Regions from separate parts of the Sphingobium sp. GW821-FHT02B05 genome, predicted to be linked through region 2. Evidence: predicted binding sites of a transcription regulator. Region 2 holds the regulator's gene; the other holds the start of a gene.
The links. Region 2 encodes LexA, which represses DNA repair genes until DNA is damaged. Its sites were predicted from a motif close to GTTCCNCNCTTGTTCT; they were not measured.
Positions count from the first base shown of each region.

Region 1 (3,413 bases), 190 kb from region 2:
GGGGCAAAAAGCTATGGCCTGATCTGCCAGTCGCCCATGCCTGCGCCCAATGCCGAAGGGCGGTCGATGACGATCATGGCGGCGATGGTCGAGGATGTGCGCTGGCGTGAGACGAAGCGCGGGGCGCGCTATGCCAATGCGACCTTCTCCGACCAGAGCGGGCAGTTCCAGGCGAGCTGCTTCGACGAGGAAGCGTGCAAGGCGATCGAGGAACTGTCGAAGGACGGCGATTGCGCGCTGCTGATCGTGGAACTCGATCGACTGCCGGGCGAGGAGACCCCGCGCGTCACGGTGCGCGGGGCCGAGCCATTCCGGGCGATTGCCAGTGCTTCGCGGATGGAGTTGACGGTGGACATCGACACTGTGCAGGCGGTCGAGGCGCTGGCGGCGTTGCTGGCGGGTGCCGGAGGCGGGCGCAGCGAAGTATTTTTGCGCGCGCCGGTGGGCAATGGACAGGCGGCGAAGCTGTTTCTAGGCGATCGGTACAGCCTGGGCGCGGATCAGATCGACGCGATCGCGACGATCCGGGGGCTGACGGTCCACAAGTTCGAGCGGATGGACGTAAAGGCGGACGGTTATCGTACCAAGATGCGGCGGCAGGCGATGCGGCTGGCGGGATGAGGCATTTGCCACGCAACGACAGGGTCAAAGGCTTGCGGTCGCACAGCGGCAAAGATATCGGGTCACCGTTGGTTGAGCCTGCCTTCCGTTCCGACAACGACCTGCACCAGTGGCGTTACGAAATGGGCATGATGGCCGCCATTACGGGGAGCCTGCTCAGCGCAGCGGGTTATTTCGACATGGCTCCTCGGTTCTGGCCACTCATTCTTTTTCCCGCCTTAGCCTTTTTTGCCTTTTCACGCTGGCAGGGGTGGCGCAGCAAAAGCCGTGGCAAGCGCTTCAGCCATTATGAAGACGTCCTGCTACGCCGTTGATCTAAAACAAACGCATCTGCGCGCCTTCGGGTGGGTGGAAGAGGTCGGTGCGCAGGGTCAGGCGTTCGGCACCGAGGCCAGCGCGTTTGCGCGCCTTTAAGAAGCGGGTGCGGATGAGGTCGGCCCAGACGCCCTGACCACGCATCCGCGTGCCGAAATCCGGATCATTGTCCCGCCCGCCGCGCAGGTCGCGGATGATGGCCATCACCTTGCCGGCGCGGTCGGGATAATGGGCATCCAGCCAGGCGCGGAAGAGCGGGGCGACCTCATGTGGGAGGCGGACGGGGATGTAGGTGACTTCGCGCGCGCCGGCCCCTGCGACGCGGGCGACGAGCGCTTCGATCTCATGGTCGGTGATGGCCGGGATGATGGGGGATATGCTGGCGGTGACGGGGATGCCGGCCTCCGCCAGTCGGCGGATCGCCTCCACCCGGCGGAGCGGATGAGGTGCGCGCGGCTCCAGCGTGCGCGCGACGGCGGGGTCGAGACTGGTGACGGAGAGGACCACGGCGACCAGCCCGTCGCGCGCAAGATCGGCGAGCAGGTCGATGTCGCGCAATATGCGGTCGGACTTGGTGGTGATATAGGTCGGGTGTCGGGTTTCGACCATGATCTCCAATATCGAACGGGTGATGCCCCAGTCCTTTTCGATCGGCTGATAGGGATCGGTGTTGGTCCCCATGGCGATCGGCGCCACGACGTAATTTTTCCTCGACAATTCGGCGCGGAGCAGTTTTGCGGCGTCGGGTTTGGCGAACAGCTTGGTTTCGAAATCCAGCCCCGGCGAAAGGTCATGATAGGCATGGGAGGGCCGGGCAAAGCAATAGATGCAGCCATGCTCGCAGCCCCGATAGGCGTTGATCGATTGGCTGAAGCCGATGTCGGGGGATTGGTTGCGGGTCAGGATCGTGCGGGGATGCTCGATCGTGACCTGTGTTCGGGTGCGGGTGGCGGGGCCGTCAATGTCGCCGATCGCGTCCAGCCAGTCGCCGTCCGCTTCGCGCTGCGGCAGGTTGAAGCGGCGGCTGTCGCCGTTTGATGTTGCGCCCCTGCCTTTCTCGATCGCCATGAGTGATGAGAACATATAAGGAACGAAATGTCAACTGAGACAGCGAGTGAGACAGTTAAATGATATTCGTTCGAGCGATATTTCGGACGATTAGTTAGCTAACTAATCGATAAAAAACTTTTCATCGCTCGGTCAGGCGGGGCATCAGTTCCACGAAATTGCAGGGGCGGAAACGGCTGTCCAGCTGGGTGACCAAAATGCCGTCCCATGCGTCCTTCACCGCGCCAGTCGAGCCCGGCAGCGCGAAGATATAGGTGCCGCGCGCGACGCAGGCGGTGGCACGCGATTGGATGGTGGAGGTGCCGATGCTCTGGAAACTCAGCCAGCGAAACAGTTCGCCAAAACCGGGAATTTCCTTGTCCTGCACCTGGGCCAGCGCTTCGGGCGTGACGTCGCGGCCGGTGACGCCGGTGCCGCCGGTGGTGAGGATGACGTCGATGTCGGGATCGTCGATCCAGGCATGGAGGCGCGCGACGATGGTGGATTTATCGTCGCGCTCGATATAACGGGCAGCAAGGATATGACCTGCGCTCTCCAACCGCTCGACCAAAGTGTCGCCGGAGCGATCCTCGGCAAGGCTGCGCGTGTCCGATATGGTCAGCACGGCGATGCGAACCGGGATGAAGGTCCGGCCCTCGTCGATCGGCATCAGTCGGCGCCACCGCCCGCAGAGGCATTTGGGGCCCCGCGACCGTCGGCCTTGCTCAGGCGGACGAGCTTCACGCCCTTCGCATTGGGGAAGGTCGGCCACAGGCCCTGCGCCATGCCGGTCAGGCAGTCGGCGCTGCCCTTCGCCTGGATCTGGTACATCCAATAGTTGCGCATGACGATGTTCACATAAGCGCGGGTTTCATAATAGGGCAGCGATTCCATGAAGAGCAGCGGATCGCCCTTGTCATGAACCTGCGTGTTCCAGCGATCGACGGGCAGCGGACCGGCATTATAGGCGGCCATCACCTTGGGCAGCAGGCCGCCGGTGGCGCTCATGTCGCGCAGCGATTCCAGATAGCGCTGTCCATATTCCATGTTGGTCGAGGGCACGAACAGTTGCGCCGCGTTGCTGAGGCCCACATCGCCGGCCGTGCCGGGACGCACCTGCATCAGGCCGCGCGCGCCGGCGCTGCTCACAACATCGGAGCGGAAGCCGGATTCCTGAAGGGTATGGGCATAGATTAGCGAGGGATCGACACGCCAGCCGCCATCGGGGCGCCAGTCGGGCGCGGGGAAGCGGGCGAAGCTGTCGGGCTGCTTGCCGGCCGGGCCGTTATGGGCAAGCCAGAGCTGGGTGGCGGGCAGGTTCAATGCGCTGGCAAGACGGAGCAGCGCGTCATATTGATCGCCGCCGCCGATCTTCGCCTGATAGCGGATGAGTTCGTCGGCCCGCCCATTGTCGCCGATCGCCGACAAGG
Region 1 covers NZ_JBWKVW010000001.1:917,729-921,141, forward strand. The annotation lists gene dnaE (DNA polymerase III subunit alpha) at 1-621, shown strand, start outside; gene AC07UX_RS04655 (hypothetical protein) at 690-935, shown strand; gene AC07UX_RS04660 (PA0069 family radical SAM protein) at 937-2,004, opposite strand; gene moaB (molybdenum cofactor biosynthesis protein B) at 2,126-2,653, opposite strand; gene AC07UX_RS04670 (lytic transglycosylase domain-containing protein) at 2,653-3,413, opposite strand, start outside.
Region 1: a site for LexA is predicted at 2,013-2,028, ahead of AC07UX_RS04660 (PA0069 family radical SAM protein). Genes of this name have one in related genera too.

Region 2 (3,413 bases):
TGGAGGCCGGCAGCTGTCTTGGCCCGGCCCAGGTCGCGCTCGCCGTGCTGGGCGGCCATGGCGCCGTGCCGGTCGCTCGCCGCCCGCGCGTTGCCATCCTGTCCACCGGCAATGAACTGGTGCCGCCCGGCGCGCCGACGCCGGCCGGCCTGCTGCCCTCCTCCAACGCGCCGATGCTGGCGGCCCTGCTCGCCGCCCTGCCCTGCGACGTCATCGACCTCGGCATCGTGCCGGATGATCTGGACGCCATGGTCGCCGCGCTGGATCGCGCCAAAAGCGCCGACATCATCGTTTCGACCGGCGGCGCTTCGGTGGGCGATCACGACCTTGTTCGCCCCGCCTTCGTCCAGGCCGGCGGCACGCTCGATTTCTGGAAGATACGGATGCGCCCCGGCAAGCCGCTGATGGCCGGGCGCCTTGGCGACGCGCTGTTCCTTGGCTTGCCGGGCAATCCCGTTTCCGCCTTCGTCACCGCGACGCTCTTCCTGTTGCCGCTCGTCCGTCATGTCAGCGGCGCGCGCGATCCTTTGCCGCGCACGACCGACGCCTCACTGGCGTCTGCCCTCCCCGCAACGGGCGATCGCGACGATTATCTGCGCGCCTTTCGCAGCACCGCCGGCATCGTCTCCGTCACCGCGCAGGACAGCGCCGCCACCGCCGCCATGGCCATGGCCGACTGCCTGATCCTGCGCCCTGCCGGATCGCCGCCAGCCGAGCCTGGAACGCGCGTGACGATCCTGCCGCTGTGATGCGCGGAACGCTTGACTAACCTTCATCTGTTTCCTATGCGTTCCTCATACGTTCCACGGAGGACCGCGATGTTGACGCCCAAGCAGCAGGAATTGCTGAGCTTCATTCAGACCCGATTGGACGAAGGCGGCGTATCGCCTTCGTTCGAGGAAATGAAGGACGCACTGGACCTGCGGTCCAAGTCCGGCATTCACCGCCTGATCAATGCGTTGGAAGAGCGCGGCTTCATTCGCCGCCTGCCCAACCGCGCCCGCGCTTTGGAAGTGCTCAAGCTCCCCGATGCCATGCACCGTGCGCCTGCACCGATAGTGCCGGCCAAGCCCAAGCTGGTGACGCCGCCGCCGCTCCTGCCGATCGCGGCCAATGACGTAATCGAAATCCCGATGCACGGGCGGATCGCGGCGGGTGTCCCGATCGAGGCGATGGAAGGCCAGGCGATGCTATCCGTCCCCGCCGCCCTGCTGGGCGCAGGCGATCATTATGCGCTGGAAGTCTCCGGCGACTCGATGATGGAGGCCGGCATTCTCGACGGCGACTTCGCCCTGATCCAGCGCACCGACGTCGCCCGCGAAGGCCAGATCGTCGTCGCCCTGATCGACGAGGCGGAAGCGACGCTCAAATATTTCCGGCGCGATGGCGGCCGCGTTCGCCTCGACCCGGCGAACAGCGCCTATGAACCGCAAATCTACGACTCGCGGCAGGTCCGCATCCAGGGCAAGCTCGCGGGGCTGCTGCGCCGCTATAATTAGGGCGTAGTCGCCCTCGGCCGGGGCCTTGGGCGACTGATCCAGGGATGGGCGTCGCCGGGCCGATGGACGGTGTGAACTTCGCCTTTTTCCAGGCCGATCGACAGACCGCCGGTGCGCGCCAGCAGCCGGCGGTCGATTTTCAGCCAGCGTGGGCGGCACCAACCTGGCAGCCCGCGATCGCTCACGACGATATCTGACGCAGCGCAATCCCGCACAAAATCCTGCCGGGCAATCAGCACGTCGCTGCGCGTAAACAGCACTCGCCAACTGCGCCCCGCGCCGTCCTTCAGGCGGACAGCGCAAAGATCGACGGAGCAACGCGCTGTCGGCAGGTCGGCAATCGCCGCCAGTTCGCCATCATAGCCCGCGCTTTCGGACAGGACGTCACGCACATAATCCCCTGCCCGATCCCGCAATATCGCCATCCCCCTGTCCGTCCGCACCGCCACATGGCGGCCATCGCCAGTCACCAGGATATCCGGTGGCGATGCGGCAAAGGTCACGGCCACAGCGATCAGGACAGGCGGCAACCCCAGCCAACGCCAGCGCGTGCGCCACAGCAGGCACCAGAGCAGGCCGATCATGGCGATGCCGAACAAACCCATTCCCATGGTCGGCGCCAACAGGCTCGCCATCGGGCTGGCCGCAACGCCATGGGCCAACGCCAGCAACAGGTTCAGCGCCTGCTCGGTCAACCACCAGGCCGGCGCGCCCAGCCCGGCGACATCCAGTAGCAGGGCCAGCGCCTCCAGCGGCATGACGACGAACGTCGTCAGCGGGATGGCGATCAGATTGGCGAAGGCCCCCAGCAGTCCGGCCTTGTGAAAGTGGAACAGAGCGATCGGCATCAACACCAGTTCAACGGCTATCCCCGTCGCCAGCATCACGGCCAGATTGCGCCCCAGCTTGCCCAGCAACCCTTCCTCTCGCGCCGCAGCAAAGGCCCGAAAACGCTGATGTTCCGCCAACGCGACCAATGCCGTCACGGCCGCAAAACTCATCTGGAAGCTCGGCCCCGCCAGCGCTTCGGGCCACAGGACCAGCACCACCAGCGCGCCCGTCGCCACCAGCCGCAGCGTCACGGCATCCCGCCCCATCGCTAGCCCGCCCAGCACCAGCAACGCCGCGACGCAGGACCGCACCGTCGGCACCTCCGCCCCGGTCAGCAACGTATAGCCGATCCCCGCCAGCGCCCCACCGGCCGCCGCGATCAGCATCAACGGCCATCCCAAAGCCACCCGCTGGCTGATCACCATCACCCGCATCAGCAGGAAAATCACCGCGCCGATCAACGCCGTCACATGCAGCCCGCTGATCGATAATAGATGCGCCAGCCCGCTGCGCCGCATCGCCTCTGCATCCGCTTCGGGAATGGCGCCCTGATCGCCCGTGGCAAGCGCCGCCGCGATTCCCTCTGCCGGCCCATCGACCCGCGACAATATATGGCCGAACAATCGTGTCCGCAGCGGTTGCCCCGCCGTCGATGGCGTCAGCACTTCGATCGGCTTCAATGCCTTGCCGGTCGCCCCGATGCCCTGAAAATAGGCGCGTGCTGCAAAATCATAGCCGCCCGGCACGCTGGGCGGTGCAGGCGGCATCAACCGCACGCGGAAGCGAATCCGCGCGCCTTCCCCCAGGCCGACCGGCATATCCGCATCGGCGATATTGATCCGCACCACCTGCGGCAGGTCCGGCGCGTCCACCGGCCGCAGCATGACCCGCACCATCGCCTGCGCCGGCACCGGCCGTACCACTGTCACATCGCCTGTCATCTCGACAAATCGTGCCCGCGCCAGCGGGGGGTGCCCCAGCAGGACTGCCTTGCCCCACACCAATAGGCACCCCAGGCAAGCCAATAGTGCGCCTGCGACAAGCATGCGCCGCAATCGCCCACCATCCGGCAGCATCACGCCC
Region 2 covers NZ_JBWKVW010000001.1:1,107,325-1,110,737, forward strand. The annotation lists gene AC07UX_RS05555 (molybdopterin molybdotransferase MoeA) at 1-749, shown strand, start outside; gene lexA (transcriptional repressor LexA) at 819-1,499, shown strand; gene AC07UX_RS05565 (ComEC/Rec2 family competence protein) at 1,496-3,413, opposite strand, start outside.